DNA from 4 places in the Nonomuraea sp. NPDC050680 genome. Region 3 is predicted to be linked to each of the others. Evidence: riboswitches for the same ligand, from Rfam matches in the RefSeq annotation. Region 3 holds a riboswitch; each other region holds the start of a gene.
What was found. A riboswitch is a leader RNA that binds a small molecule or an ion and turns the genes downstream of it on or off. The one in region 3 is predicted to bind cyclic di-AMP.
Positions count from the first base shown of each region.

Region 1: it holds a riboswitch for cyclic di-AMP, as region 3 does, so the genes downstream of both, AB0H88_RS13730 (hypothetical protein) here and AB0H88_RS15550 (hypothetical protein) in region 3, are expected to answer to the same signal.
Region 2: it holds a riboswitch for cyclic di-AMP, as region 3 does, so the genes downstream of both, AB0H88_RS02130 (CHAP domain-containing protein) here and AB0H88_RS15550 (hypothetical protein) in region 3, are expected to answer to the same signal.
Region 4: it holds a riboswitch for cyclic di-AMP, as region 3 does, so the genes downstream of both, AB0H88_RS01875 (C40 family peptidase) here and AB0H88_RS15550 (hypothetical protein) in region 3, are expected to answer to the same signal.

Region 1 is NZ_JBFAIF010000003.1:537,514-545,015, forward strand. Features, by position in the region: gene AB0H88_RS13710 (glucose 1-dehydrogenase) at 1-9, opposite strand, end outside; gene AB0H88_RS13715 (MarR family winged helix-turn-helix transcriptional regulator) at 77-505, shown strand; gene AB0H88_RS13720 (aldo/keto reductase) at 576-1,433, shown strand; gene AB0H88_RS13725 (DUF5302 domain-containing protein) at 1,637-1,837, shown strand; cyclic di-AMP (ydaO/yuaA leader) riboswitch at 2,002-2,137, shown strand; gene AB0H88_RS13730 (hypothetical protein) at 2,320-3,099, shown strand; gene AB0H88_RS13735 (alpha/beta hydrolase) at 3,225-4,070, shown strand; gene AB0H88_RS13740 (hypothetical protein) at 4,223-4,594, opposite strand; gene AB0H88_RS13745 (roadblock/LC7 domain-containing protein) at 4,613-4,987, opposite strand; gene AB0H88_RS13750 (hypothetical protein) at 5,017-5,934, opposite strand; gene AB0H88_RS13755 (roadblock/LC7 domain-containing protein) at 5,938-6,315, opposite strand; gene AB0H88_RS13760 (NAD(P)-dependent oxidoreductase) at 6,550-7,152, shown strand; gene AB0H88_RS13765 (DUF4032 domain-containing protein) at 7,221-7,502, opposite strand, start outside.
Region 2 is NZ_JBFAIF010000001.1:437,388-444,889, reverse strand. Features, by position in the region: gene AB0H88_RS02155 (NAD(P)-binding domain-containing protein) at 1-374, shown strand, start outside; gene AB0H88_RS02150 (RidA family protein) at 521-1,297, shown strand; partial or broken gene AB0H88_RS02145 (transposase) at 1,325-1,588, opposite strand; gene AB0H88_RS02140 (AAA family ATPase) at 1,614-2,141, opposite strand; gene AB0H88_RS02135 (LysE family translocator) at 2,228-2,857, opposite strand; gene AB0H88_RS02130 (CHAP domain-containing protein) at 2,963-3,460, opposite strand; cyclic di-AMP (ydaO/yuaA leader) riboswitch at 3,722-3,863, opposite strand; gene AB0H88_RS02125 (YciI family protein) at 4,171-4,518, shown strand; gene AB0H88_RS02120 (DUF6596 domain-containing protein) at 4,515-5,834, shown strand; gene sucB (2-oxoglutarate dehydrogenase, E2 component, dihydrolipoamide succinyltransferase) at 5,888-7,360, opposite strand; gene lpdA (dihydrolipoyl dehydrogenase) at 7,399-7,502, opposite strand, start outside.
Region 3 is NZ_JBFAIF010000003.1:946,561-954,062, forward strand. Features, by position in the region: gene AB0H88_RS15540 (hypothetical protein) at 1-457, shown strand, start outside; gene AB0H88_RS15545 (hypothetical protein) at 454-705, opposite strand; gene AB0H88_RS15550 (hypothetical protein) at 967-1,875, opposite strand; cyclic di-AMP (ydaO/yuaA leader) riboswitch at 1,934-2,074, opposite strand; gene galT (galactose-1-phosphate uridylyltransferase) at 2,144-3,214, opposite strand; gene AB0H88_RS15560 (DeoR/GlpR family DNA-binding transcription regulator) at 3,211-3,990, opposite strand; gene AB0H88_RS15565 (TrpB-like pyridoxal phosphate-dependent enzyme) at 4,345-5,664, opposite strand; gene AB0H88_RS15570 (uridine kinase) at 5,683-6,318, opposite strand; gene AB0H88_RS15575 (hypothetical protein) at 6,433-6,690, opposite strand; gene AB0H88_RS15580 (hypothetical protein) at 6,849-7,463, shown strand.
Region 4 is NZ_JBFAIF010000001.1:386,669-394,170, reverse strand. Features, by position in the region: gene AB0H88_RS01900 (histidine kinase) at 1-591, shown strand, start outside; gene AB0H88_RS01895 (response regulator transcription factor) at 588-1,250, shown strand; gene AB0H88_RS01890 (phosphotransferase family protein) at 1,225-2,301, opposite strand; gene AB0H88_RS01885 (NYN domain-containing protein) at 2,455-3,777, shown strand; gene AB0H88_RS01880 (NlpC/P60 family protein) at 3,862-4,836, shown strand; cyclic di-AMP (ydaO/yuaA leader) riboswitch at 5,720-5,878, shown strand; gene AB0H88_RS01875 (C40 family peptidase) at 6,066-6,467, shown strand; gene AB0H88_RS01870 (hypothetical protein) at 6,725-7,502, shown strand, end outside.

The DNA.
Region 1 (7,502 bases), 410 kb from region 3:
TGGCTGCATGTCCTTGACGATAGATATCGAAGCATTAGATGTCAAACGATTAGATGTCACTGCTAAACTCGGCGGCATGATGCCACCCTTCCGGCCGCCGATCGGCCTGCTGCTCACCAGTACCGCCAGGACCGTGAGCCGGACCTTCGACGACGCGCTCGCCTCCGCCGGCGGGTCCGCCCCGGTGTGGCAGATCCTCATCTCGATCAAGTCCCGGCAGCTGGGCAACCAGCGCGAGCTCGCCGAGGCGGTGGGCATCCAGGGGGCGACGCTGACCCACCACCTCAACGCGATGGAGAGCGGCGGCCTGCTGACCCGCCGCCGGGATCCCGCCAACCGGCGCGTCCACGTGGTCGAGCTGACCGAGGAAGGGGAGCGGCTGTTCCACCGGCTGCGCGAGGTGGCGATGGCCTTCGACACCCGCCTGCGCGCGGGGCTCAGCGAGGAGCAGACCGCCTCGTTCGAGGAGATTCTCACCCAGCTGGCGCGGAACATCCGCGACTAGACAGGCGGCCAGACCGGGCTCAGCCTGCCCCGCGTCGACCTCACCTCCGCACCATGGGGAGGATGGGTTCATGAACACACGATCTATTGGCCATGCCCGTGTCGGCGCCATCGGGCTCGGCGCCATGCCCATGTCCGTCGCGGGTCACATGCCCGACGAAGCACAGTCGATCAAGACCATCCACGCGGCGCTCGACGCGGGAGTCACCCTCATCGACACCGCCGACGCCTACACGCCGTCGGCCGACCAGGTGGGTCACAACGAGCGGATCGTGGCCAAGGCCCTGGCGAGCTGGAGCGGCGACACCGGCGACGTACTCGTGGCCACCAAGGGCGGCCACACCCGCCTGCCGGACGGCGGCTGGCAGGTCAATGGCCGGCCGGACTACCTGGCCGAGGCGTGCGAGCGCTCCTTGAAGGCACTGGGAGTGGAGGCGATCGGGCTCTATCAGCATCACCGGCCCGACCCCGCCGTGCCGTACGAGGAGACGCTCGGCGGCCTGCGCGACCTGCTCGACGCGGGGAAGATCCGGATGGCGGGCATCTCCAACGCGAACCCGGAGCAGATCAGGCTCGCCCACGAGATCCTGGGCGGGCGGCTGGCCAGTGTGCAGAACGAGTACTCGCCGAAGTTCCGCTCCAGCGAGCCGGAGATCGACCTGTGCGAGGAGCTCGGGGTGGCGTTCCTGCCGTGGTCGCCGCTGGGCGGCATCAGCTCGGCGTCGGAGCTCGGTGGTAAGCACGCGGCGTTCGGCACGGTGGCGGCGGCGCGGGGCGTGTCGCCGCAGCAGGTCTGCCTCGCCTGGGAGCTGGCGCGCAGCCCGGTGATGATCCCCATCCCCGGGGCCAGCAGGCCGGAGAGCATCGTCGACTCGGTCGCCGCGGCCGACCTCGTCCTCACCGCCGAGGAGCTGTTCCTGCTTTCCTAGCTGAACGCTTTCCTCACTGAACGCTTTCCTCACTGAACGCTTTCCTGGCTCGACTTCAGGTGGCTGGGGCCGGCTGGTCGCCCTGATCGCCATGCCCGGGCACGGATCGACCGGGAAACCCCGCAGTCCAAGGTCGAGGCCAGTTTCGCGTCCTGAGCGCCGTCATGCGAAGCTGTCCTTGTCCCCAACACCAGGAGGTCCTCATGGCGGAAACACCGGAGCCGGAAGTCGACGAAACTCCCGAGGACGAGATGAAGCGCAAGTTCCGCGAGGCGCTGGAGCGCAAGCGTAACCAGCACGCCGACTCGAGCGCGGGTGGCAGGGGCAATGACCCTTCCAAGATTCACGGCGCTCACGGGCCCGCCGCCAGCAAGCGTTCTTTCAGGCGGAAGAGCGGCGGTTGACCTGGGCTTTTCTGGGGGTACGGCATGCCGTACCCCCTTTTTTCTTGACCTCCTAGGTAGATCTTCGCCCGTTTCATGGCCTTATGTTTGCCTTTGTCCGGTTTGGTATCTATAGTTCATGGAGTTACCAGCCGGTGACTTTGGGGCTTCAACAGGGGAGTACCAACCGGCAGGCGCCGAATCCCGCTCGCGGGAACCGGGGAACCAAACGTTCCTTAGGGGTGAATCCGACCACGGTCGGTAGGGCATCTCCACGTCCGAACCCGTCAGCTAACCCGGTAGGCGAGATGGAGAGGACACCTACCGCATGCGTAACCCCCGCGTAGTGCCGCCAGCCCGCGTGTTGTCATCCGCCGACTGACCGGCACCTTCCCCCCAGCTCTTCCCCGCTCCGCGTAGCGCCCGTTTGGCGTTTTGCCCGGCTACGCACACCTTTCGCGAGCGCAATCCCCTTGTTCCCGTATAAAGGACTTTGCTACTTCATGTCTGTTCGATCTGCCATGCTCACCGCCGCCGTAGTCGGTGCGATCTCCATCGGCGCAGGCACCGCCGCACACGCCGACACCGGCGGCGACAAGAAGGTCCTGCTCAAGGGCTCGACCACCGCGTCCTACTTCTGGGACGACTCCTCCGGCCGCGCCGGGGACACCGGACTGCCGGCCAGCGGCAAGCCCATGCAGAAGGGCCTCGCCGCCAGCCCGAGCTGGCCGCTCATGACCGAAGGCTACGTCGTCTACAAGGGCAAGAAGATGCCCTTCTTCGTCGGCGACCGCGGTCCGGGCGTGCCGTCCTCCAGCGGTGTCATGCTCGACCTCGACGCCAAGACCTTCGCCGCCCTGACCGGTGGCAGCTTCAACTCCAGCACGCTGGGTGTGGACGGCAACGGTGGCGCGGGCCACATCAAGATCCAGTACGTCATCACCAAGTGGGGTAGCGGCCCGGGCAAGAAGAACTACCCGCTGCCCTTCTCGACCGGTTCGTACGCCGTCGTGGACCGCAACCCCGCCAAGCCCCCGACGATCGTGGCCGAGGGCGACAAGCCCGCTTCGGTCAAGCCCGCTCCCGCCAAGGCTGTGCCGGTGGCCGCCAAGAAGGCCGACAAGGCCGGCGCTGTAGAAAAGGCCGGCGCCGTAGAAAAGGCTGAGAAGAAGGTTGTCGAGTCGAACGCCATCGGTGGCGCCGCCGCGGCGGTCGCGCTGGCGGTATTCGGCGGTGGCGTGACGGTCGGCCGCGACCGGATCCGCAAGCTCGTCCGGCGCTGACGGCCGTCAGATCCGAAGACGGTCTTGCTGACGGCCGTCAGATCCGGAGCCGACGATCTCGATGGTCGTCAGGTCCGGGGCTGGCGGTCTTTGCGTCCCGGGAAACAGAATGTCATTCTGACCTCGTGACCACGCTTGCAGCCGCCAACGGCATCGAGATCGCGTACGAGACCTTCGGCTCACCCGGCGGACGTCCCCTGCTCCTGATCATGGGGCTCGGCGCCCAGCTCATCCACTGGGACGACGAGCTCTGCGAGCTCCTGGCGGAACAGGGCCATCACGTCGTCAGATTCGACAACCGGGACGCCGGACTCTCCACACACCTGCACGACGAGGGCGTTCCCGCACTGGGAACGTCCTCTTCGTATCTGCTGGACGACATGGCCGACGACGCCGCCGGGCTGATGGACGCCCTCGGCTGGACCGCCGCCCATGTCGTGGGCGCCTCGATGGGCGGGATGATCGCCCAGACGCTCGCCATCCGGCACCCCGAGCGGGTGCTGACCCTCACCTCGATCATGTCGACACCCGGCCCGGACGTGGCCCCGCCCACGCCGGAGGCCAGCGCGGTGCTGCTCGCCGCGCCCCCCACCGATCGGGACGCCGTGCTCGCCCAGTCCTTGAAAACCTGGTCCGTGATCGGCTCGCCCGGCTTCGACCTGGACCGGGAACGCATCCTCCGGCTGTCCGGCCAGGCCTACGACCGGTGCTTCGACCCGCCGGGCACGACCCGGCAGCTGGCCGCCATCCTGGCCTCCGGCGACCGCACGGAGCGGCTCGGCACGCTGGGGGTGCCCGCCCTGGTCATCCACGGCGAGGCAGACGCGCTCGTCCCGGTCGCCGCCGGCCACGCGACGGCGGCGGCGATTCCGGGTGCCACGCTGCTGACGTTCCCCGGCATGGGCCACGACCTGCCTCGGCCGCTCTGGCCGGACATCGTCGGCGCCATCACCAAGCTCACCACGAGCTGACGCTCACCACGAGCTGACGCTCACCACGAGCTGACGCTCACCACGAGCTGACGCTCACCACGAGCTGACGCTCACCACGAGTTGACGTACCAGGGATCGGTGGAGGTCGGTGGCTCGTGTCCGCCGCGCCCGGACGCGAGCCACCGGATCTCTCAGATCTCCAGCTTCTCCTCGATACCGCGGAGCTGGTGCCGGGCGAGCGCCAGGTTGGCCCGCGCCCGGTCCAGGGCGAGATAGAGGAAGAGCCCCTTGCCGCCGCGGCCGGTGATCGGCCGGATGATGTGGTACTGGCCGCCGAGCGTGATCAGGATGTCCTCGATGGAGTCCTTGAGCCCCAGCGAGTCCATCGTGCGCAGCTTGGCCTTGACCACCTCCGTGTTCCCCGCCGCCGCGACCTGGAGATCCAGGTCCTTGGAGCCGCCGAGCGCCCCCAGCGCCATGCCGCTGCCATGATCGACGATCACCGCGCCCAGCGAGCCGTCGATCGTCATCATCTCCTTGAGAGAGACGTCCATGCTGGCCATGCCTTCCTCCGTTCAAGCTCAGTGAATCCGTGCTGAGATGGCGGCCACGCTGGCCGCCGTCTTGCGTCCCTCCAGCCGGAGCAGCCCGAGATTGGTGCCGGGCTCAGCCAGGACTGCGAGGACGATGGTGGGGCCCGCCGCGTAGAAGGCGGCGAAGCCGGCGGTGCCGGAGATGAGCGTCTCCTCCAGTACGCCCTGGCCCGTCATGATCGTCATTCGCCTGCTCAGCGCGAGCAGTGCCGCGGACAGCGCGGCGACCTGCTCGCCACTGCCGTCGGCGTTGTCGCAGGCGATGCTCATGCCGTCGACCGTGCAGGCGACGCTGCCGCTGATGTCCGGGGTGCGTTCGCGCAGGAGAACCATCTCCCTGAGCACCTCTTCACGCAGCTCCACCGGTGGCCTCCTTTGCGGGCGGGGGAACCTCATGTCAGCTCCTCCAGCGCCTTCTTCAGGCGCATCAGCAGGGCCAGGTCCGTGGGGTCCGCCGTGACCGGCGGGCCGAGCGGCAGGCCCGGGGCACGGGGATCGTGCGGCGGGCGTTGACCGACCGCTCCGCGTTCCCGCTGCGGCAGCGCGCCCTGCCCCTCTCCGGCGATCTTCGCTGCGCTCTCTTCCGGGGCTCGCGACGTGCCGTCCCTGGGAGCGCGCGTGTGGGCGCCCTTGGACGGGCCGTCGTGGGCGCGCGTGGTGGTCGTCTCCACTGGGGGTGCCAGCAGCCCGGCGGCCGCCATCCTCCGTACGGCCAGCAGCACCGAATAGCCGGACCTGCCGATCCGTCTGGCCAGGTCGAGCGGTGTCGCCTCGGCCCCGGCCCCGGTGACGACCTCCCACTGGACCGAATCCAGAGTCACCCCGCTACCCGGCAGCCATGGCGCCGGCCGTACCGGAGCCATGTCCAGCTGGGCGGACGGCCAGATCTGCGCGAGATAGGCGCGGCGGCGCGCGCACTCCCGCACCAGGCCCGCCACGTCGAAGAACCACTGCCCGCCCAGCCAGTGCTGCTCGCCCGGCCGGAACTTCGGCCGCGTCCCGCCTACCGGCAGCAGGAAGAACGCGGCGTCCAGGACGGCCCCGAGCACGCAGTACTGCAGCTCGCCCAGCGTGACGGGCCCCTCCTCCAGCAGGCGCGCGCAGCCCCCGCCGGCCTGCAGCCTGCGCAGCGCGGTCTCCGGCAGCCGCCCGCGCGCCGCCAGCAGCCGCTCGACGCCGGGCGTCTGGGCGCACTCCATGTACGTGACCCGGCCCTCGCTGAGGAAGATCGTCCCGGCTCGGCCCACGCGGAGCGCGCCCGTGGCCCGTTCACGGGCGAGACCGGCCAGAAGCGTGTCCAGCGGTGCCATGGCTCAGGTGAGCAATTGGCGGGAGATGTTCAGCAGGCGGTAGCGCGCCAAGGCGAGATTCGACCGTTCCAGGTCGAGGCGCAGGTAAATGACGAGCGGCCCCTCGAATACCGTTTCGAGGAATCTCAGTAAATGATGGCCTTTGTCGGTAGTGACCAGCATGTCGTCGATGCGGATCGTTTCGCCGGGGCAGGAGCGGGCCAGGCCGTCCATGGTCGCGCGCAGTGTCTCGGTCAGGGCGGCGGCGGAGCTCTCAGCGTCCACACCCTGCGGTGGCCCGCTGATAGCCACGGCCATGCCGCTCGTCTGGTCCACCAGCATCGCGTCCAACGCCCCTGGTATCGCCATGACCTCGGTCAGGCAGTCATCCAGTCCCAGCACGTGACCCTCCCACGCCGTCATGAGGACTGGGACAGCGTAGGAGCGGCGGATGACGGCTGGGCGATCGGATAAAGCGAGATATGTATGAGGTTAAAGATGTCTACGGCCAAGGTAGAGAAAAACCTAACCGCGACGGAGATTTTCCGATTAGGGGTATTGCTGACGGCATTTAAGAGTTTTGCTCACATTATTCTCGGCCCAGCTTTCCGGTATCCAACGGATACTCTGGAGAATATGAAGATCCTTCTCTTTGGCGCGACCGGCATGGTCGGTCAGCGCATCGCCGCCGAGCTGGCGGCCCGCGGCCACGAGGTGACCGGTGTCAGCAGGTCGGGACCGGTCAAGGGAGATGTGCGCGACGCCGCCACGCTGGGCCGCGGCCACGACGCGGTGATCTGCGCGATCGCTCCGCCCCGCGACGGGAGCGAGCCCGAGGGGCCGTTCCTCGACGCCCATCGCGCCCTCATCGACGGCGTCCGCGCCGCCGGGGTCAGCCGGCTCGTCGTCGTCGGCGGCGCCGGCGGCCTGGAGGTGGCGCCCGGTGTCGACCTGGTCGACACGCCCGGCTTCCCGGAGATGTACAAGAAGGAGGCGCTGGCCCAGCGGAGCGCTCTCGGCCTCTACCGCGAGGTCGACGACCTCGACTGGACCTACGTCTCCCCGGCCGCGGAGATCGCGCCCGGAGAGCGCACCGGACACTTCCGTGTCGGTGGCGACCAGCTTCTCGCGGACGCCGAGGGCAACAGCCGCATCTCCGCCGAGGACTACGCGATCGCGATCGCCGACGAGGTGGAGAAGGGCGCGCACCCGCGCCGGCGCATCACGGTGGCCTACTGAACCCCGCCCCGCGCCGGCGCATCACGGTGGCCTACTGAACCCCGCCCGCCCCGGCGCATCACGGTCGCCTACTGAACCCCGCCCCGCTCCTCCACCAGGTCGTCCGGCTCTTCGAGCAGGCCGCCCGGCTCCTCGGGCAGGAGCGCCTTCTCGTCGGGCTTGTGGACGAGCACGTTGTCCACGTACGACTTCACGGCGGCCGGGAGGCCCACGTCGGCCCCGGCCGCCTCCGACAGGTACCACCGGTGGTCCAGCACCTCGTGGAACAGCTGCGCGGGCTCCAGCTTCACGCGCAGCCGGGCCGGAATGCCCTCGACCGTCGGCTGGAACACCTCCGCCAGCCACCGGTG
Region 2 (7,502 bases), on a different contig from region 3:
ACTACACAACCTGTGAGCTGAAGCCGACATCCGGCTCGGCGGCGGCACTCGTGGCGCACACGGCTCCGGGTGCACACGTGGTGAAGGCGCTCCACCTGTTCGCAGGAGCCTCGTGGCCGTACGTGGGTCCGCAGGAGTCAGCGCCGGTCGTGGCGATCTGCGGCGACGAGCCAAGCGCTCTCGATCGCGCTGCGGCGCTTATCCAAGATCTTGGTGCCCGGCCCGCGGTGGTCGGTGGGCTCGGCAGCGCCCGGCAACTGGAGGAGGCCGCCGGCTTCGTCATGAGAGTCGTCGCGGCGGGTTACAACCCGAGGCTCGCCGTTCCCGATGTGGATCCGGCACTCCTTCGAGCAGCACAGACGACGACCGACTAAGCCAGCAGCCCACCGGAGAGGGTCGTGACTCCGGCCTTCACGGCCCTCTGGTTCACCCCTGATACCCCCGCCATGACTCACCCGCTGCCGGAGATCGCTAACTACTGATAGAGACGCTTTCTCATGATCGGCAGCTGTCGGAGGGCGTGGTCACGGCCGAGAAGGTCCGGGACCTGCTGGTGGCTCATCGCCTGGCCGACCGGGCGTTGACGTTCGCGATCGACGCGAGTACGCATCCGCGCCCGTATGCCGAGACCAGCCCGGGACGTCAGTGGCATCACCTGTCCGGACCGGGCGGGGTGGACGGCGGGGTGCCGGGCTGGGCCTGGCAGCCCCTGGTCCAGCTCAACCTCGACCATGACTCGTGGGTCGCGCCGCTGGATGTGATCTGCGTCGAGGTCGGCGGCCCGGCCCAGAGCCTTGCCGCGGTCAGCCAGGTCGACGCACTAGAGGGTCTGTCCGGGCGATCAAGAGGACGGGCTAATGCGTCGCGGTCGTCAGTGCGGGTTATCTCGGTTGCTGCGGATTTGCTGTGCTGTCAAGATCTGCACATGATTACCCCTGGCCCAATAGTCCCTGGTGGTGGCGGCTACCGTCACTCGTACGAGATCAGCGCCCCTGCACGCCTGGTCCAAGTCTCCGGACAGATTCCGGTGGCGCCGGACGGCAGCCTCCCAGACGGATTTGCCGCGCAGTGCCGCCAGGTCTGGGCCAACCTGGCGGCTGCGCTGGCTCATCACGGGATGGGTCTGTCCGACCTGGTCAAGGTGACCACGTTCCTGTCAGACAGGGCGTATCGGGAGGAGAACTCCGCCATCCGGCAGGAGGTACTCGGCGACCACGCTCCGGCTCTGACGGTCATCATCACGGGTATCTACGACGAAGCGTGGCTATTGGAAGTCGAGGCTGTCGCGGCGCGGTAAATGCCGTCCGCCGGTCATGAAGGCCGGTCATGAGCGGAGCCACAGGACGGTGGCTGCGACAGCGACGGTGCCGAGGAAGACGTAGCCGCGCTTGTCATACCGTGTGGCCATGGCCCGTGACTGTTTGAGCTTGTTGATGGCCCTCTCGACGGTGTTGCGCTTTTTGTAGCGGTCCCTATCGAAGGCGGGTGGCCGTCCGCCGCGTGATCCTTTGCGCAGGCGGGCGGCCTGGCTGTCGCTCTTCTCGGGGATGGTGTGGCGGATGCCGCGTCGGCGCAGGTATTGGTCGTGGCCTGGATGGCGTCGGGCTTTGTCGTCACACAGGACGGTGACGCGCCCACAAGAGGATCCGCGCAGCCAGGTCGGCTACGTCTTCACCCTCTTCGGCAAACACCATCGGGATCAGCGCGCGTGCCTGCGCGGCGTCCGCCATCGCGTCCTCGATCCACTCTCGCGCGTAGCCGCGCGCCCGCAGGCGGTCCAGTCGCACCTCGTCGGGGCAGTCCAGTACGGCCCAATGGGCCGGATCGTCCCACCGTCCCGCCGGTGCGAGTTCCGGGGGATCGGGGACAGGGCACAGCAACAGCACCGGATGCCCGGCCCGCCGCACCATGGTGACGATCCGCGCCCACAGCCGGTCGTACGCGGGCCACACGAGAGCGGCCCGCGGGTCGGCGATGGTCACCCCGAGCAGCGCGCCGTCTTCGAGCAGCTCATCCATGTCCATCACGACCAGCCCGTCCGCCGCCCGCAGCAGGTACGGCAACAGGGTCGTCTTTCCCGCGGCGGGAGCGCCCGCGAGCAGGTACAGAGGCGCGAGCCCACCGGCCGGTTGATCTACCACCGGCTTGATCATAGAGAGCCGGCCGACAGGGCGGGGCCACGTGGATGGCGGAGGCCGAGTTCCTTCGCCGACCGGGCCGCAGCCGGTCAGCGTTCGGCCGCGAGGGTGACGCCCAAACCGATGAACACGCTCCCGGTCGCCGCGTCGATCCGGCGGCGCACCGCCTGACGGCCGCGCAGCCAGCCGCCGATCCGCCCGGCCAGCACGCCGACCGTCGCGTCGGCCAGGAACTCCAGGACGATCAGGATGGCGCCGAGGATGGCGAACTGCAGCCAGACCGGCCCCGCCGCGGGATCGATGAACTGGGGAAGGAAGGCGATCATGAACGTGAACGTCTGCGGATTGGCCATGGAGGAGACCACACCGTTGAGGAAGGCACGCCGGCCGGACATTCCGCGGCTGGCCGGATCCTCGGCCTGGCTGTTCTTGCGGTTGCGGATCATCTGGACCCCGAGGTAGATCAGGTACGCGGCGCCGGCGAGCCGTAGCACCGTGAACACGACCGGGAACGTCGTCAGCAGTACGGCGAGCCCGGCGGCGGCCGCGGCGATGTACAACGCGTCACCTGTGATCACGCCGACCGTCGCCAGTAGCCCGGCGCGGGGGCCACCCCGCAGACCGCATCCCAGCACGAACAGCATGTCGGGTCCGGGGGTGATCAGAGCGACGATGGTGGTCGCCGTGAAAACGGCGAGCAGGTGCGGATCGATCGGCATGTGATGATCTTTCCACCTCCGGTGTCGGCGCGCGGCTCCGGGGCCGGCGCGACCAACACCGTTCGGGGCACGCCGGCGCAACTCACGTTCACTGATCAGGAACGGTCAGGCGGCGTAGCGCGGGTAGCCGTAGCCGACGACCTGGGAGGTGGGACGGACGCGCTGTTCGACCTTGCCGTTGCCGGTGTTGCCCTCGATCGTGGAGATCGTGCCGTCGCCGTTGTCCTTGATCACGAAGCCGACATGGCTGATGGAGCTCAAGTCCTTGCTGCCGCTCCAGGAGTAGAAGACCACGGCGCCGGGCTTGGCCACGGTGCCCCAGCGGTGGTTGCCGGCGAACCACTTGGCGTGGGCCACGGTGTAGGCGTCCCAGCCGACCTGGGAGCGGGCGCCGCTCTCCTCGCCGACCCAGGAGACGAACATCGAGCACCAGGCGGCGTTCAGGTAGTCCTGCCTGGTGCCGCCGTCACGCTGGACGGTCTCGGCGGCGCGGGGTGAGTTCACGTACCACTGCTGGAACTTGGTGCCGCCGCCGTTGGCGTCCTCGGACGTGCCGACCTGGGCCTTGGCCAGGTTCAGGACCTGCTGGGCGGTGACGTTCACCTTGGCCTCGCCGTTCCTGCCGCCCTGCGCGGAGGCGGGGGCGGCCTGAGCGGCCTGGGCGGTGGCGGGGGCGGCCTGAGCGGCCTGGGCGGTGGCGGGGGCGGCCTGAGCGGCCTGGGCGGTGGCGGCGTGCCGTGTGGGGGCCGTGGCCGCCGTGTCGGCGTTCGCCGCGGTGTGGGTGCCGAGGGCGGCGGCGGTGATGGTCGCGCCGAGCGCGATCTTGGCGTAGTTGATCTTGGGGGTGCGGATGATGATGATTACTCCTTGCTTCCATTCCGCTTACCGGGTTAGCTGACGGGCTCGGGCGTGGAAGCTGCCCTACGGCACATTGATGTGCCGATTAGCCCCGATCGAGACATGGGTCCCCGGTCCCGCGCACAGGCGGGTTCAGCGGTCACAGGTGATTTCCTGTGATGCATGTGATGGGTATGACGTCCGTACTCGGACATTGGCGGCGCGGCCGGGAGGGATGCTCACTGTCTAGGCCAGGCGCACAGATGGGTACAACGCACCCCTGACCTGGGTAATTCCATCGCAATGAAATCGCCACGCCAGGCCCGCCCAGCTCGTCGATCCGTCAAGTGGCGGGGGCACCTTGTTGATGTCGTGCCAGGGCGCATCCGGAGAAAGTTCGCCTACGGTCTGTCGAAATCGCGTCGCCCGTCCGACGTAGAGGCGTACCGACCAGTCATACAGCCAGGGAGACCCTCATGGCCCAGTACGCGATCCTCATCTTCGACAACGCCGAAGCCGGCGACTACACCCCTGAGCAGCAGGCGGCGAGCCAGCGGCACGCCGACGATCTCGTCGACTCCGGCGCCATGATCGCAGCGTACGCGCTGCGGTCCGCCGACACCGCCACCTCGTTGCGCGGCGACGTGGTCACTGACGGCCCCTTCATCGACTCCAAGGAAGTCATCGCCGGCGTCTGCGTCATCGAGGCCCCCGACCTGGACGCCGCCCTGGACCTGGCGCGTCGTAACCCCGCCGTCCAGTGGGGCCGTGGCGGTGTCGAGGTGCGTCCTGTCGCAGGCGGCATCGCGCCCATCGCCCGATGACGGCCGCGGCGGACGCGGGACAGGCAGAGGCGGACGCGGGGCAGGCGGTCGCCGACGCGCATCGGCGCGAGTGGGCTTTCGTGCTCGCCGCGACCGTGCGCGTCGCGCGGGATCTGGACCTGGCTGAGGAGTGCGTTCAGGAGGCGTATGCCGTGGCGCTCTCGGCCTGGGAACGCCATGGAATCCCCGCCAACCCCGCCGCGTGGCTCACCACCACGGCCAAGCGCAGGGCGATGGACGCGATCCGCCGCGAGCGGACCTTCCGGTCGAAGCTGCCGCTGCTGGTGGAGCCCGACGAGCTCGCTCCGCACAGGCTGACGGAAGGAGATGAGGGAGACCAAAAAGAGGGGGATCGAGAAGAGGGGGACGCGGTGGAACTGGAAGGTGCCGTACCCGATGAACGGCTGCGACTCATCTTCACCTGCTGCCATCCCGCGCTCGCGCAGGAGGCGCAGCTCGCGCTCACGCTGCGGCTGGTGTGCGGGCTGCCGACACCGGACGTCGCCCGGGCACTGCTGGTGTCGGAGCAGACCATGGCCGCCCGGATCACCCAAGCGAAGAAGAAGATCTCCGTCGCCCGCATCCCCTACCGGGTGCCGCGCCCGGCGGAGCTGCCGGACCGGCTGGCAGCCGTACTCGGCGTCCTGCACCTGCTGTTCACCGCCGGGCACACGGCGCCCTCCGGCCCGGCGCTCATGCGCACCGACCTGGCCGACCGCGCGCTGCACCTGGCCCGCGCGCTGCGAGAGCTCATGCCCGACGAGCCCGAGGTCGGCGGGCTGCTGGCACTGCTCGTGGTCACCGACGCCCGGCGCGCGACCCGGACCGGCGCTGACGGCCGGCTGCTGCGGCTTGAGGAGCAGGATCGCTCGCTGTGGGACCGCAGTGCGCTGGCCGAGGCGCACGAGCTGATCGTGGCCGGGCTGCGCGGCGGCCGCGCGGGGCGCTACCTGCTGCAGGCGGCGATCGCCTCGCTGTACGCCGAAGCGCCCTCGTACGAGCAGACGGACTGGCCACAGATCGTGGCACTGTACGACAGGCTGCTGGCGCTCTGGCCCTCACCGGTCGTCGCGCTGAACCGGACCGTTCCGGTGTCGATGCTCCATGGACCGGCGGTCGCACTGACGCTGGTGGAGGCGCTGGAGCAGGATGGCCGGCTCTCCCGGTACCAGTACCTACCGGCGATCAAGGCAGACCTGCTTCGCCGACTCGGCCGTACGGACGAGTCGGCGGCCGCTTACCGGCAGGCGCTGGAGCTGACCGACAACGAGGTTGAGCGGGCCTTCCTCACCGGGCGTCTAACCGGCCAAGCGTGACAAGGCTCAGCCAGGGCCGAGGAAGGTGATCCCCGGCCCTGGCGCGCCGTGAACTACGCCAGGCCCAGCTGCGCCTCGAAACGACCCTCTTCGAGGCGCCGCTTCACGGTGGTCAGGAAGCGGGCCGCGTCAGCGCCGTCCACGAGGCGGTGGTCGTACGTCAGCGCCAGGTACACCATCGACCGAACGGCGATGACCTCGCCCTCAGCGGTGTCGATCACGACGGGACGCTTCACGACGGCGCCGGTGCCGAGCATGCCGACCTGCGGCTGGTTCAGGATCGGCGTGTCGAACAGGGCGCCGCGGCTGCCCGTGTTGGTCAGCGTGAACGTGCCGCCGGTGATCTCGTCGGGCGTCACCTTGTTGGCGCGGGTGCGCTCGGCCAGGTCGGCGGTCTTGCGGGCGAGGCCGGCCAGGTTGAGGTCGCCGGCGTTCTTGATGACCGCCGCGATCAGGCCGCGCTCGGTGTCGACCGCGAGGCCCAGGTGCTCGACGTCGAAGTAGGTGACCTCCATGGTCTCGTTGTTGATCGTGGCGTTGAGCTTCGGGTGCTGCTTGAGCGCCTCGATGGCCGCCATCTCGAAGAACGGCATGAACGACAGCTTGACGCCCTCGCGGCGCAGGAAGTCGGCCTTCGCCTGGTCACGCAGCCGGGCGATCTTGGTGACGTCGACCTCGACGACCGTGGTGAGCTGGGCCGCGGTCTGCAGCGACTCGACCAGGCGCTTGGACATGGTCTGCCGCAGTCGCGACATCTTCTCCGTACGGCCGCGCAGCGTGGTGTCGACCTCGACGGGCTCGGGAGCGGCGGCGACCGGAGCCGGCGCGGCCTGAGCGGATGCGGCGGCGGGAGCCGGAGCGGCCTGTGCGGCGGCGGGAGCCGGCGCTGCGACCTGCTCGCGCTGCGACTTGGCGGCCTCCAGGACGTCCTGCTTGCGGATGCGACCGCCCACGCCGGTGCCGGTGATCGCCTCGAGGTCGACACCGTGCTCGTTGGCGAGCTTGCGCACCAGCGGCGTCACGTAGGGGCTGTCGCCCGAGGACGGCAGCGGGGTCGGCTCGGTGGCGGCCGGGGCCTGCTGAGCGGGCGCCGGAGCGGCCGGAGCCTGCTGCACCGGAGCGGGAGCCTGAGCGGGCGCAGGGGCGGGGGCGGGGGCCTGGGCAGGAGCGGGCTGCGGGATCGAGGAGACCGGCGCGGGAGCCGGGGCCGGCTCGGGCTCCGGCTGCGGCTCGGGCTGCGCGGCGGGCGCCGGCGCGGCCTCCTGCGTGGCGGCGCCGCCGGCCTGGCCGTTCTCGTCGATGACGGCGAGCTCGGCGCCGACCTCGACGGTCTCGTCCTCAGCAACGACAATCTTGGTGAGCACGCCGGCGGACGGCGACGGGATCTCGGTGTCGACCTTGTCGGTCGACACTTCGAGGAGCGGCTCGTCGGCCTCGACGCGCTCGCCCTCCTTCTTCAGCCAACGGGTCACCGTGCCCTCGGTGACGCTCTCGCCGAGCTGGGGCATCTGTACAGAGACCGGCATCGTTATCTTCTCTCGCGTTCTGATTTCGAGGGCTTGAATTAGTTGTGTACGTGCAACGGCTTGCCGGCCAGGGCCAGCATCGCCTCACCGACGGCCTCGGACTGGGTCGGGTGGGCGTGGATGAGCTGGGCGACCTCCGCGG
Region 3 (7,502 bases):
GGGGCTGTTCCGGCTCCTGCGCCCTGTGGCAGGGGCGGCGGCGCTGGTTCCGATCTTCTTCGACGGCTTCGAGCTGTCGGGCACCGGGCTGCTGCTCGAAGCCGCGGCCACCGTGCTCGGCCTGGCGATGGGACTGGCCGCGGTCTCGTTCATGCGGTTCGAGTACGTGCCGGACAAGCAGGCCGTGTACTCCAGGGCCGGGCTTGCCTACGTGACCGCCTGGGTAGCCATCACCCTGACGAAGCTCGCCTTCTCGTACGGCGCGACGCACGTGTTCGGTCCCGAACTGGGCCGCTGGATGGCCGCGCACGACGTGGGAGCGAACGCGCTGAAGGCGGCGATCATCCTGCTCAACGTGTCGACGATGCTGGCCAGGGTCGGCGGCATCCACGTCAGGGCAAGGGCGACGGCCGCGCCGCGACCGGCTCCCGTTCCGGTCGGCGGGCCCGGCTCTTAGCACGTGAGATCCGGGCAGCTCAACGCCGGCACCAGGCGGTCGCTCCCGTACACGCCGTCATAGTCCCCGCGGAACTCGTTGACCAGCCACAGCTCTCCGCTCGCGGGCCAGTACGCGACATTCTGCGCGTTGCCGGGTGCGGTCGTCAGGTAGTGGACGTCGAGCGTGGCGCGGTCGGCGGAGACCGTGACGCGGTGCAGGCAGGACTTGCGGTAGTCGCCGTAGATGTTTGCCGTGCCGCCCAGCATGTATGCCGCCCGGCATGTATGCCGCCCGGCATGTAGCTGACGGGAGGCGCACCGTCGGGACACAACCCGACGACGATGCCGTTGCCGCCGGTGAACACGCCGCCCTGGAGTGCCCACACCGGGCTGGTCCACCCCTCGGTGGGGTGAACCAAACCGTCGGAGCCCGTCTTGAGCAGGGCGGTACGCCCTCACAGACCGACGGCCGGCTAAAACGCCTTCTTCAAGAGCGCGAATAGCTCATCAGATGCTATTCGTCTCCTTCTAGAACATCGAAATGTGCACATGGTCGAAGTGGTTCTGGGTGATGCTGCCGCGATCGGACATCGAGCTCCACCCCGAGCCCTGGTTGATGCGCTGCTTCCAGATCACGTACTTGACCCCGAGCTTGTCCTTGTTCTCCAGCGCCCAGGCCGCGACGCGGTCGCCGAGCGCCTGGTGGGCCGAGCTGGGCATGCTGCCGCCGGTGCTCATCATGAAGTCGCACGCGCGCCCCAGCGGGTGCTCGCCGCCGCCGCCCGAGCGGAAGCAGCCCACCTCGTACGGCAACGCGAAGTCCTTCTGGATCAACCCACGGATCACCCGCATCCGGGCGGTGATGTTGTCGGAGCCGGCCGGCAGTTCGGGCGCCCAGCTTCCGTCCGAGCGGCGGCCGGGGCCGAACGGGATGAGGCTCTTCAGCTTCTTCTGGATGTCCTTGATGACGTCCTGCGCGTCGTCCCGCTGCTGGGCCACGTTCGCCGCGTCGTCGCGGATCTTCGACTCGAGGGCGGTCGCCTGGTCCACGGCCGCCTTCTTCTCGTTTCGGGCGGCGGCCACGCCCTGCACGATCGCCTGTTGCTCGGCCGCGAGGTGGTCCAGCAACGCCGCGCTGGAGGCGTCGGTCGGAAGGGTGAGGTTCGGCAGCGCGCCGGTGCCGTTCTGGTACTGCAGGCGCGCGAGCTCGGCGACGCGTCTCTGGGCGGTGATGAGCTGGGTCTCCGCCGTGGCCAGCCGTTTCTTGGTCGTTTCCGAGTCCTGTTTGGCCTTGGCCAGTTCGACGCGCTTGAGGTTGTAGGTCTCGATGAGCTTGTCGACCTTCTTGTCCAGCTGCTTCAGCTCCGCGCGGAGCTGAGCCTCGCTGGGCTTGGGGGCGGCAGCGGCGGGCGCGGCCGTGAAGGCTCCGAGGGCCATGGAAGCGGAGGTGATGAGAGCGATGGCAAGACTCGAGGGGGACGCAGCCGCCACGGAGGGTTCCTCTCCCTATGCCGGCCGGGTTAGCTGACGGGTTCGGGCAGGGAGATGCCGCCTTACCACCTGAGTGGATTCACCCCAAGACGCGATGGGTCCCCGGCTCCCGGGCCACGCGCCCGGGATTAGGCCGGCACCGACCGTTACGGTCGGTGCTGAAATGGGATATTAGTGGTAAATCCAAGGTCATGCGACTCCAAGCGGAAACCAATTAGAGATCTACCTGTGATTTAAGCATGCGCGCGGCTTCCTCCGGCAGGACATCGTTGACGAACGCGCCCATGGCCGACTCCGAGCCCGCCAGATACTTGAGTTTCCCGGGCGCCCGTCTGATGCTGAACAGCTCCAGGTGCAGATAGCCCAGGTCACGATCCTGCCGGACCGGCGCCTGGTGCCAGGCCGAGATGTACGGCATGGGGACGCCGAACAGCCCGTCGAGCGCCCGCAGCACGGATGTGTAGAGCGGGGCGAAGGCGGCGCGTTCCTCCTCCGACAGCGCGGCCAGGTCTGGCACCTGCCGGTGCGGATACACGTGCACCTCGAACGGCCAGCGGGCGGCGGCGGGCACGAACGCCGTCCACAACTCGTTGGCCGCCACCACGCGCACCCCGGCGGCCCGCTCGGCCGCCAGCACATCGGCGAAGAGGTTGCCGCCCCGGTGCCGGGCGGCCGCGGCGAGCTGGAGCTTGGTCCGCGGGGTCACGTACGGGTAGGCGTAGATCTGTCCGTGCGGGTGCGGCAGCGTGATGCCGATCTCCTCGCCCCGGTTCTCGAAGCAGAACACCTGCTCGACGCCCTCGATCGCGGACAGCTCGGCCGTACGGTCGGCCCACGCCTCCATGACCAGGCCCACCTGCTCGTCGGAGAGCCGCGAGAACGACGACGAATGCTCAGAGGTGAAGCACACCACCTCACACCGCCCCACCCCCGGCCGGACCTCGCTCAGCCCCCCGACATCCCCATAAGTCCCGAAATTTCCGGAAAAGGAGGGGAAGCGGTTCTCGAAGACCGCCACGTCATAGTCGTACGCCGGGATCTCCGAAGCCCTCGTCTCGGACGACGGGCACAGCGGGCACTCGTCGGCCGGAGGCAGGAACGTACGCGTCTGGCGGTGCCCCGCCATCGCGATCCACTCCTCGGTGAGCGGGTCGTAGCGCAGCTCCGACGCCATCGGCCTGGGGTCGAGCGCCCGCCGGTCGATCGCGCTCCGGTCGGCGTCGTCGCGCCGGTCGAAGTAGATCAGCTCTCGGCCGTCGGCCAGCTGGGTGATGGTGCGTTTCACTGCGAGTCCTCCGCGATGATCAGTTCGCCGGCGCGTTCGCCCAGCTCCATACGTGCCTCCTCGGGCAGTCCCGAGTCGCTGATGACCGCGTCGGCCTCGGTCAGATCGGCGATCGTGCTGATGCCGACCGTGTTCCACTTGGTGTGGTCGGCCGGGATGACCAGCCGGTGCGCCGCGTGCACCAGCTCCCTGTCGGTCTCCGACTCCAGCAGATTGGGCGTGGTGAACCCGGCCCGCACACTCATCCCGTGCACGCCGAGGAACAGCGTGTCCACGTGCAGCCGCCGGATCGCGGCCACCGCGACCGGGCCGACGAGGGCGTCGGACGGTGTGCGTACGCCGCCGGTCAGCACGACCGTGCGGTCGGCGCGCGGGTTGCGATGGAAGACGTCGGCCACCGGGATCGAGTTGGTGATGACCGTGAGCTCGGGCACCGAGATGAGGTGGTGGGCCAGGGCCCAGGTGGTGGTCCCGGCCGACAGGGCGACCGCGGTGCCGGGCCGGACGAACTGGGCGGCGCGGCGCGCGATGGCCTCCTTCTCCTGCTGCTGGCGGGCGGACTTGGCGGTGAAGCCCGGCTCCTCGGTCGAGCCGGGACCCAGCGCGGTCGCGCCGCCGTGCACCTTCTCCAGCAGCCCGCGCTCGGCGAGCACCTCGAGGTCGCGGCGGACCGTCATGTCGGAGACGCCGAGCTCGCGAACGAGGTCGGCCACCCGAACGCCGCCGCTGCTGCGCACGCGTTCGAGAATCGCCTGCTGGCGCTGCTGTGCGAGCACGCCCCCGCTCCTTCCAACAGATTCCACCAAATTATGACACGACTTTGTTGGGGAATGTTAGGTCGCACGGGTTGTGCGGTAGACCACAGCGCGAGACGTTGGAACGCGGACCAATCACTGGAGGTATCCATGGCGAAGCGATCTCGCAAGACCAAGGCGCGCAAGAAGAAGAAGGCCAACCACGGCAAGCGCCCGAACGCGAACTGATGGCCGGCCGGCCGTGGTGAGCTCCTTCACCCCGGCCGGTGCAACGGCTCAGCGGGGGAGACCGCGCAGGGCCCCGTCGATTCAGCCGGGGAGACCGCGCAGGGCCCCGTCGATTCAGCCGGGGAGACCGCGCAGGGCCCCGTCGATTCAGCCGGGGAGATCGTGCAGGGCCTCCTCGATGCGCTCCTGCGGGAGCGGGTAGTCCTCCATGCGCCCTGACAGGTAGCGGTCGTAGGCGGCCAGGTCGAAGTGGCCGTGCCCGCACAGCGCGGTCAGGATCACCTTCTCCTCGCCGCTCTCCCTGCACCGCAGCGCCTCGGCGATGGTCTCGGCCAGCGCGTGCGTCGGCTCCGGCGCCGGGACGATGCCCTCTGTACGGGCGAAGCGCACACCTGCCTCGAAGCACTCGGTCTGCGACCTGGTCACCGCCTCGAACAGGCCCAGCTCGTACATGTGCGACAGCAACGGCGACATGCCGTGATAACGCAGCCCGCCCGCGTGGATCGGGTCGGGCACGAACCCGTGGCCCAGCGTGTGCATCTTGAGCAGCGGCGTGAAGCCCGCCGCGTCGCCGAAGTCGTAGGCGTAGACGCCCCGCGTGAACGACGGGCACGCCTCGGGCTCGACGGCGCGCAGCGTGACGTCGAGGTTCCCGGCCAGCTTCTCGCGCAGGAACGGGAAGGTGAGCCCGGCGAAGTTCGAACCGCCTCCGGTGCAGCCGATGATCAGGTCGGGCATCTCCGCCAGCTGGGCCAGCGCCTCCTCACCGATGACGGTCTGGTGCATGAGCACGTGGTTCAGCACCGAGCCGAGTGCGTAGCGGGCGTCCGGGTTCGCGCCGGCCACCTCGACCGCCTCGCTGATCGCGATGCCGAGACTGCCGGGCGAGCCGGGGTCGTCGGCCAGCACCTTGCTGCCCACCCCGGTCACGGTCGAGGGACTGGGGTACACCGTCGCGCCGTACACCCGCATGAGCGAGCGCCGATAGGGCTTCTGATCGTAGGAGGCGCGGACCATCCAGATCTGGCACTCCAGATCGAACTGCGCACACGCGAACGCCAGCGCCGACCCCCACTGTCCCGCACCGGTCTCCGTGGTGAGCAGCCGGACGCCTTCGCGGGCGTTGTAGTACGCCTGGGGGACGGCGGTGTTCGGCTTGTGCGACCCGGCGGGGGAGACACCCTCATACTTGTAGTAGATCCGCGCGGGCGTGCCGAGCGCCTTCTCCAGCCGACGCGCCCGGATCAGCGGGGTGGGCCGCCAGAGCCGGTAGACATCGAGGACCTCCTGGGGAATGGCGATGTACCGCTCGGTGCTCACCTCCTGGCCGATCAGCTCCATCGGGAACAGCGGCGCCAGGTCATCGGGTCCCACCGGCTGCCGCGTGCCCGGATGCAGCGGCGGAGGCGGTGGCGCGGGCAGATCGGGCACGATGTTGTACCAGCTGCTGGGAATGCTGGAGCTCATGGCCCCAGTGTGCGCTGGTCACCGCCCGCTCTCCATCAGGATGGCCATTCGTCCGGGATGGTCCGCGCGTACGGCAACGTCGGCGGTCCGCAACGGATCGGCCTCCCGCTCGTAGCGCGCGTACGCGGGCAGCCGCCACCGCTCGTCCTCCCCGGTCATCCGCCCCAGCGCCCCCTCCGACAGCCACAGATGCACGCTCACCTCGAAGGGCAACCAGCGGCCCAGCAGCAGCGTCCCGTCGAGCAGCAGTACGGCCCCCTGAGGCAGCGTCTGGTACGGCAGGCGGTACGCGCGGTCGGCCCGGCTGTCCCAGAGCGCCGGCAGTACCTTGCCGGTCCCCTGGGGCCCCAGCGGGCCGAGCACCTCCCGGGTCAACGCCCCGGTGTCGAGCCAGTCGTCGTAGAAGGCGTCGGGGTTCGTCCGGCCGTACTCGAGCCTGAGGGACGCGGGCCGCAGGAAGTCGGCAGCGGACACCCGCAACACGGCCCTGCCCCGCGCCCTGAGCGGCGCGACCAGCTCGTCCGCCAGCCGTTCGGGCTGGGCGGGCGGCGCTCCGTCGACGGCGACCCGCGCGTAGGAGTCGCGCGGCAGACCCGCGATCCGCTCGGCCAGTTCCTCGACCAGGGCCTCTCGGGAGATCGCTCGCGCACGCATCACCCCGAGCCTACGCGCTCCCCCCGAAACCGCTCAGGTGGCGCCGGGAGCACTGGGGCGGTCGCCGGGACCACTCGGGCGGCGGCGGGACCGCTCAGATGGTGCTGGGACCGCTCAGGCGGTGCCGCGTGGCCACGTAGGCCCGTCGTCCTGCCTGGTGTGCTGTCCCCGGCGCACGCAATCGGGACACACAGGTTCCCGCCGCGACCGAGCCAAGGCTTCCGGCGTGGGCTGTGTGCCCGGGGCGGTCATGCTCGGCGGTGCCGCGGGATCGGGGTCGACCAGGAACATCGTGACGCGTTCCGGGTCGAAGCCGAAGGTGCGCTTGCAGCCGTAGCACCGGCCTATCGTCGTGATCCCTTTGTCCGCCATGCGGCCTCCCTAGCGGGCACGCCCGGTACCGAGATCAAGAGCGTAACCGAGCTGGCCTCACGAAGCGCGAAAACGGCCGAAACCACCGCAAGATCGTCTCAGACCGCGTACGCGGGACGACTGACGCGCGCCCTCGCATGATGGATACGTTGCCCCATATGGGCGACAGGACAAGATCACTGAACCTGACGGATGCAACTACGGCGTTGGACATGGCGCTCGACGCGCTCGGAACTGTGAACATCAACCCGGCGTATCGCGTGTGCGGCACAAGCGCCGCACTCCTGCAAGGCGTCCCACTCCCTGCCGGAGACATCGACATCCTGCTCGCCAGCCGAGAAGATGTAGACACGTTCGCCGCGGCACTCTCCTCGTTCCCCTGCCTAGATCCCGCCTCATGGCTCCCCGAATTTTCGCAGTACTTCACCAGGTTCGAGGTGAACGGGGCCCACGTGGAGCTCAGCACGGTCGAGCGGCAAGTCGATTCGGACGCGTGGGAATGTGTGGGCAGCGGACCATGGCAGCATTACGTCCTGATCACCTGCGGCTCTCACCAGGTGCCGGTAGTGCGGCTGGAACTCCGATTGGTCACGGAGCTCCGCCGAGACCGGGCCGATCGATACGACCCGCTCCTCGACCACATGAGCACGCACGGGTTCGATGCTGCCCTGTTGCAACGATCAATGAACGCCCGCCACATTCCCGCGCACCGTCAGCGCCTGGTTCAATCCCGCCTGGCGCGGCAGCCAGGGGCGCGAGCTTCCGAGCGCTGACGCCCCGGATGGCGCACTCCTCCACGACACGGGTGGCGC
Region 4 (7,502 bases), on a different contig from region 3:
ATCTCCATGCTCAGCCTGCACGCGGGCGCGCTGGAGTTCCGGCCGGACGCGCCCGCCGAGGAGATCGCCAGGGCCGCCGGGGCGATCAGGAGCAGCGCCCACCACGCGCTGCAGGACCTGCGCGAGGTGATCGGCGTGCTGCGCCACTCGGCGCCCGCGGCCGGCGACCCCGTGCCCGACCGCCCGCAGCCCACGCTGGCCGACCTGTCCCCGCTGATCGAGGAGTGCCATGAGGCGGGCATGGAGGTGGACTTCGCGCTCGACGCCGGTGACGCGCCGGAGGGGCTGGGCCGCAACGTCTACCGCATCGTCCAGGAGGCGCTCACGAACGCGCGCAAGCACGCGAGCGGCGCTCCCGTGACGGTCACCGTCGTCGGCGGTCCGGGGGCGGGCCTGACGGCCGAGGTCCGCAACCCGCTGCGGCTACGCCAGAGCACGCGCATCCCCGGAGCCGGCGCCGGGCTCATCGGCCTGACCGAGCGGGCCCAGCTCGCGGGCGGGCGACTCGAACACGGCGCGACCCGCGAAGGCGACTTCCTGGTGCGCGCCTGGTTACCTTGGCCGGTGGAGACTTCCCAGGAGGACGCATGACCGTGCCGATCCGCGTGCTGATCGTCGACGACGACGCCCTGGTGCGAGCCGGACTGTCGATGATCCTGGGCGGGACGGGCGACATCGAGATCGTGGCCGAGGCGGGCGACGGCTCGGAGGTGCCACCCCTGGTGGCCGCGCACCGGCCCGACGTGGTGCTGATGGACATCCGGATGCCCGACGTCGACGGGCTCACCGCGACGGAGGCGCTGCGCGCCGCCCAGTCGCCGCCCGAGGTGGTGGTGCTGACCACCTTCCATGCCGACGCCCAGGTGGTGCGGGCGCTGCGCGCGGGGGCGGCGGGGTTCCTGCTGAAGGACATCCCGCCGCGCGAGCTGGTCGAGGCGATCCGGAAGGTGGCGGCGGGCGAGCCGATCCTGTCGCCCGCCGTGACCCGTCAGCTCATCGCGCACGTCTCCGAGGACGGCGGCGGCGCGGGCCGGCGTACGGACAGGGCCCGCGGGCTGCTGGCCAAGCTCAGCGAGCGCGAGCGTGACGTGGCGCTGGCCGTCGGCCAGGGAAAGTCGAACGCCGCCATCGGCGGCGAGCTCTACATGAGCGTGGCCACGGTCAAGGCGCACGTCTCGCGGATCCTCACCAAGCTGGACCTCAACAACCGGGTGCAGATCGCGCTCATGGTGTATGACGCCAGCCTTTGAGCATCCGCTCGATCGTGGCCCGGTGTAACACCAGGTCATCGGGGTCGTCCGGCATGGGCTGCTCGCCGAAGTGGATCCGGCGCTGCCACACCCTGGCCATGATGGCCCCGTGTCGCAGCGCCGCGTACATCTCGTAGAACTCCATGTCCCGCACCCGATAACCCGTCAGCTCCCGATATTTCCCGCAAACGTCGTCGCGTCGCATGAAGTCGGGAATTCCGGGCATGCCCAGGGCCTCCGTCAGGTCCTGGAAGAATCGGTGCAGGAAGATCATCCACGCCAGATCGAGCTCGCGCGGCCCCACCGCGGCCATCTCCCAGTCGAACACCGCCACCGGCCTGAAGTCGCGATACATCACGTTCCCGATGCGGGCGTCGCCCCAGCAGAGCACGTCGGGTCCCGGGTCGCGCGGCCAGTGCGCCTCCAGCCAGTCGAAGCCCCGCTCCAGCAGCGGGATCCGCATCCCGCCGTGCGCCCACTCGTAATAGGCGCGCTGCTCGTCCACGTGACGGCGCAGCCCGCCCTCCGGGAGTACGGCCAGGTCCCGTTCGGTGAAGGGCGCGTCGTGCAGCGCGGCCACGATCGCCACCGTCGCGTCCTGTAGCCGGCGCCGATCGTGCGGGGCCGCGTCGAGCATCCAGCCCTCGAACGTGTACGGCAGGACATCGGGCGGTACGTCACCATCCTCCCGTTCCATGATGAAAAAGGGCGTGCCCAGCGGGCCGGGGTCAGGCTCGAACCAGAGGGCCCTGGGCGCTGGAATCCCAGCTTTCTCCCTGGCCGAGCGCATGATCTCGAACTGGGCCCGCAGATCGTAGGAAGGGAAGACGGGCACCGCCTCCTGGGCGGGCGCCATCCTGGCTACGCATCGGATGCGCTGTCCGGGCCAGGACGCGGTGAAGAAGAGCGTTTCGCTGGACATGCCGTTTTCCATGGGCCTCGACAGCTCGGACACCGTCACCTGCCGGTCAACTCGCCCGCTGAGCCAGATTCCCAGCCGATCGCGCAGTTCCTCCAGGTCACGGGTGGAGGTGCGCATCTCGTCCGTCACGGTCGGCCTCCTGGATGAACACCGGGTGAACGCGGGTCCCGGCCCAGTCGTATACCCCTAGCAAGCGCTTGTCCATATGCGACCTGCCGTTACGGACAGGTACACGACAGCCGTACCCTTGTCTGAAAGGGCATGTCACGAAGGGACCGTGGGATGAGTTCAGCGGGTGAAGGTCTGTCTCGCCCGCTTCCCGAGCAGGTGAGACTCAACGTCGTCGATCTGGCGGCGCAGGTCCTCGGGTCCATGCCCGCTGCCACGATTCCACCGCCGCTGCGCGGCATCGCCAAGTTCGATCCGCGCAAGCGCGCCAAGCTGGGCAGCGCGCCCATCGCCGCCCAGTTGGAGAACGACAAAGAGTTCCGCGAGGTGGTCGCCGAGTCGGTGGCCGCCGGATGGCCCGAGCTCGTCGCCTCGCTGATCGAGGGCAACGTGCCCCCCGCCGCCGACCCCGTGCTGGTGGCCGCCGCGGCCTATCTGACGCGACCGGTCGGCTGGGCGGAGATGGTCGAGGCCGCCCGGGCCGATCTTGAGCAGTCGGCGGTCGCGGCCGAGGGGACCGAGCGCGAGGAGGTGGTGAGCCGGCTGCGTGAGCAGCTCGCCGCCCAGAAGAGCGCCGCCAAGGACGAGTCCGACCGGCTGCGCGAGCAGCTCAGGGCGGCCCGCGCCGAGAACTCCGACCTGCGCCGCAAACTCCACGAGGCCCGCGAGCGGAGCAAGGCGGCCGTGCGCCGCGCCGAGGAGATGGAGCACGCGGCGGACGACGCCAAGTCCGCCGCCACGGCCGCGGGCAGCGCGGGCGAGTCCGAGCTGCGCCGGCTCCGCGAGCGGCTGGCCGATGTGGAGAAGCAGCTCGAAGCCTCGCGCCGGGCCGCGCGTGAGGGCAGGAGCATCGAGGACGCCCGCGTCAGGGTGCTGCTCGACGCGCTCCAGGACGCCTCCGCCGGGCTGCGCAGGGAGCTGGCCCTGCCCACCATGATCAGCAGGCCCGCCGACTCGGTGGCCGCGCTCACGGGCGAGCGCCCCGGCGTCAGGGGCGTGCCCGCCCGCGCCCTGGCCGACGACGACCCGCAGCTCCTCGACCAGCTGCTCGCGCTGCCGCAGGTGCACCTGATCATCGACGGCTACAACGTGACCAAGACCGGCTACGGCACGCTGACCCTGGCCGACCAGCGCAACCGGCTGATGACCGGCCTCGGCGGGCTGGTCGCGCAGACCAGGGTCGAGGTGACCGTGGTCTTCGACGGCGCCGAGCTCAACGCGCCCGTCCAGGTGGTGGCGCCGCGCGGCGTGCGGGTGCTCTTCAGCGCGCCCGGCGAGATCGCCGACGACCTGATCCGCCAGCTCGTCCGCGCCGAGCCGCCCGGCCGGGCCATGGCGGTGGTCTCCTCCGACCGCGAGGTGGCCGAGTCCGTCCGGCGCATGGGAGCCAGACCGGTTCCGTCGGCTCTGCTGCTGCGCAGGCTGGGCCGCGCCTAGATTACGAATCGGTTGTTGAGGTGAAAGCTCACCCGCCACTTCTGTACCATTTCGCCCCAGATACATTCCCCTGGAGGCGACACTGTGAGGTTTGGCCGGGTGCCACTGGCCGCGGGTCTCGCGATCGGGCTGCTGCTTTTCCCCACAAGCGAGGCACTGGCCGCGCCGAAGCCCACGATCAAACAGGCGAAAGCCAAGCTCAAGAAGCTGAACGACCAGGCCGACAAGGTCGTCGACCGCTACAACACGGCGACCGAGAAGTACAAGGCGGCCCAAGGCGAGTACGGCAAGCTGAACGCCAGCTACAAACGCAAGCTGGAGACGGTCGCCGCGCTGCGCGCCCAGGTCGTCGAGATGGCCGTCGACACCTACAAGCGCGGCCCCGACGCCACCTCCTGGCCCACGATGATCGGCCAGCCGGACCCCACGGGCCTGCTGGGCAGCATGGCGCTCGCGGGGCAGCTGTCGGAGGAGAAGGTGGCGCGGCTGGCGGCCTTCGACCGGGAGAACCGCGGGCTCAAGGGCGAGCGCGACAAGGCCGAGACGGCGCTGCAGGCGGCCGACAAGGAGCGCGACGGGGTCGAGAAGGAGCGCTCGGAGGTCCGCAAGCTGATCGCGAAGCAGAAGAAGCTGCTCGAGAAGCTCGGCGCCTACAAGACCGGTGACCCCAACAGCACCGGCATCAAGTACACGGGCTCGGCCTCCGGCAACGCCGCCGCGGTGCTCAGGTTCGCCTACGCGCAGGTGGGCAAACCGTACGTGTTCGGCGGCACGGGACCGCGCGGCTGGGACTGCTCGGGCCTCACGCAGGCGTCGTGGCGCGCCGGGGGCGTCTCACTGCCCCGCACCACGTGGCAGCAGTGGGCCTGGGGCTCGGCCCGCAAGGTGGATCTGAAGGACCTGCAGCCCGGCGACCTGATCTTCAGCTCGGGGCTTGGTCACGTCAGCATTTATGCGGGCAACGGGCAGATCGTGCACGCCCCCCAGACCGGCGACGTAGTCAAGGTCGTCACCCTCTCCTCCTATGGCGGCACGCTGGTGGGAGCCATCCGTCCGTAGCTCTGCACAGCTTTGTACTAAAACCACCGATTTTTCGGTACGGCAAGCACGGTGAGCCCCACCCGCCGTCCGTGCCTGGGCTCTGTCCAGGGGCACGCTCCTCCGGTGGGGCCCGCTGGGCGCCGTGACGTGCGCCCTCTTGACCCCGGTCCGTGGCTTCAGGCGGCCGTGGGCCGGATGGTCCGCCGATGGACGCTGGCCGATCCATGCGGACACCACCGGCTTGCCGGTCGACGGACCCGGTCTGCTGGTCGACGGACCCGGTCTGCTGGTCAACGGATCCGGTCTGCTGGTCAACGGATCCGGCCGTGGACGGACTCGGCCTGGGTTTAGGGCCTCTGACCGGCTGTTCAGTCGGCTGCGGCCGCTTGTTCGGCGGAACCAGACCGGCTGTTCAATTGACCCCGATCTGCTGTGCAGCGGACCTCCCACGCACGCAGGCCGATGCCGCTGGGCGGATTGGCTGCACGCTGCTCGAATGCCTTCAGCGGGTGACGACGATCACTGATCTCGGTCCGTCGGCGACCCTCGCGTCGCCCACTTCCGCGCATTCGCCGGCACCATTCACTGGTGCCCTGTCGTGTTACTAGCGGGACCAGTGTGACAAGAGTGACAAAAGGGACCTGACAGATCACTGTGTCGTCAAGTGTGAGAAGGGTCACATTTGAGTAACATAACCCGGCACTCCAGCTGCGGTTCGGGACTTTACTGACACCTCTGAGTGATCCTGACAACCCCATGACGGCTTTGCCAGCGCGTTACTCAAGGGCGTAACTTCTGGCGTCGCGGCGAACAAGCCATGGCGTCGCGACTCTCCATCGGGTCCCCGATGTGGACAGATAAGAAATCCGTTAGGTCATCGCCTCTCCACATGTCTTTACGTGGTGGTGGCCTGCCGAGTCCGTGCAGCCAGGAGGCACGGAGCCGGGGACCCAGCGATCCCGCCCTCGGGATCAGGGGTGAATCGGCGCGTATCGCGCCGTAGGGCGACTTCCAGGCCCGAATCCGTCAGCTAACCCGGTAGGCGTTCGTGGAAGCTCCAAGGAGAAATCCTGTCTACCTCCCCCAGTAACCCCCGTCTGTCCCGCATTGCCCTGAGTGGCGCAGCGCTCACGATGACCGTGACGGCCGGAGGTTTGGTCCTCCCTGCCCCGACGGCGCAGGCGGCGACAACGCGTGATGCGGCCGAAGTTTCCCGGACCACCACAGCGGCGAAGGCCGTCACGTCCGTGAAGAAGGCCGCGCAGCAGACAGCGGTCGCTCGGCAACTGGCGAAGGCCCGTACGGCCGTCGCCGTGGCCAAGGACCAGATCGGTGACCCGTACAGCTACGGGGCCACAGGACCTGGTTCCTTCGACTGCTCCGGTCTCGTCCAGTACGCCTGGAAGAAGGCCGGCGTCAAGATCCCGCGCGTGACGAACAGCCAGTTCGCGCGCATCAAGAAGAAGGTCTCCTGGAAGAATCTGAAGCCAGGTGACCTGCTGTTCTTCCATGGGCTCGGCCATGTGGGCATGTATGTCGGCAACGGCAAGATGGTCCACTCGCCGAGGACGGGTTCGACGGTGCGCGTCGAGAAGCTCAACGGATGGCGCAAGGCGTCGTTCGTGGGCGCGGTGCGTCCCGGCCTGTAAGTCCGGCCTGCAAGACCGTCACGAAGGTCCCGTCCCAGCTGGGACGGGACCTTCGCGTGTTCCGGGCTTTCCGTGACGACCGGTCCGGGCCTTTCCGTGACGGCCGGTCCGGACTTTTCCGCGAACGCTGGTCCGGCCTTTCCGCGACGACCGGTCCGGGCTTTTCCGCGAAGGCTGGTCCGGCCTTTCTGCGACGACCGGTCCGGGCTTTTCCGTGACGGCCGGTCTGCGGCGCGGGGCGACTACGATCGGGGAACGTGTCCGTGCAGGTGAGCCGCCGAGTCTTGGTGGTGGGGGTGCTGCTCCTGGCCCTCGCCTCGGCCAGCGCCGCCCCGCACCCGTCTCCAGGGGCGAACGACCTCTCAGCAGCGGTTCGTGACCTATCGTCCGGTAGCCCCGAGCAGTCCGCGACGATCAGTGACGTGCCGCCCGGCGGCCCCGGTCAGCCCGTGACGGATCACGGTCTCCCCTCTGGCGGTCCCGATCGGTCCGCGACCGGCCACAACCCGGCGGCCGATGATCGTGAGCTTCCGGCGGAGGCTCAGGGCCTCTTGGGGGATGGCGCCGAGGTCGTACGAGGTGTGCGTTCCGTCGTCGTCGGTCAGCACGCGGCGCCCGAGTCGCTTCGCGACCTGGCGCGCAGGGCCGATGCCGCCGGGTCGCGGGTCTCCGCCGTGCTCGGCCAGCCGGTGCGGCCCGTGGTGCTCGTGCCCGGCTCGGCGGCCGAGGCTGCCCGGGTGGCCGGGGTGGGGAGTGTCGACGGGCTGGCGGCGGTGGCCGATGGCGGGAGAGTGGTCGTGGTGCCCGAGAACTTCGCCCGGCTGACCCCGACCGGCCGGGACATCGTGCTCACGCATGAGCTCACCCACGTCGCCGCCGGGACGAGGCGGTTGCCGGTGTGGCTCTATGAGGGGTTCGCCGACTACGTGGGCTACCGGGACGCGGGGTTGCCGGTCCGGGTGGCCGCCGCCGAGTTGGCCGCCGACGTGCGGGCCGGGCGCTTGCCGGGCGAATTGCCAGGGCCTGCGGCATTCG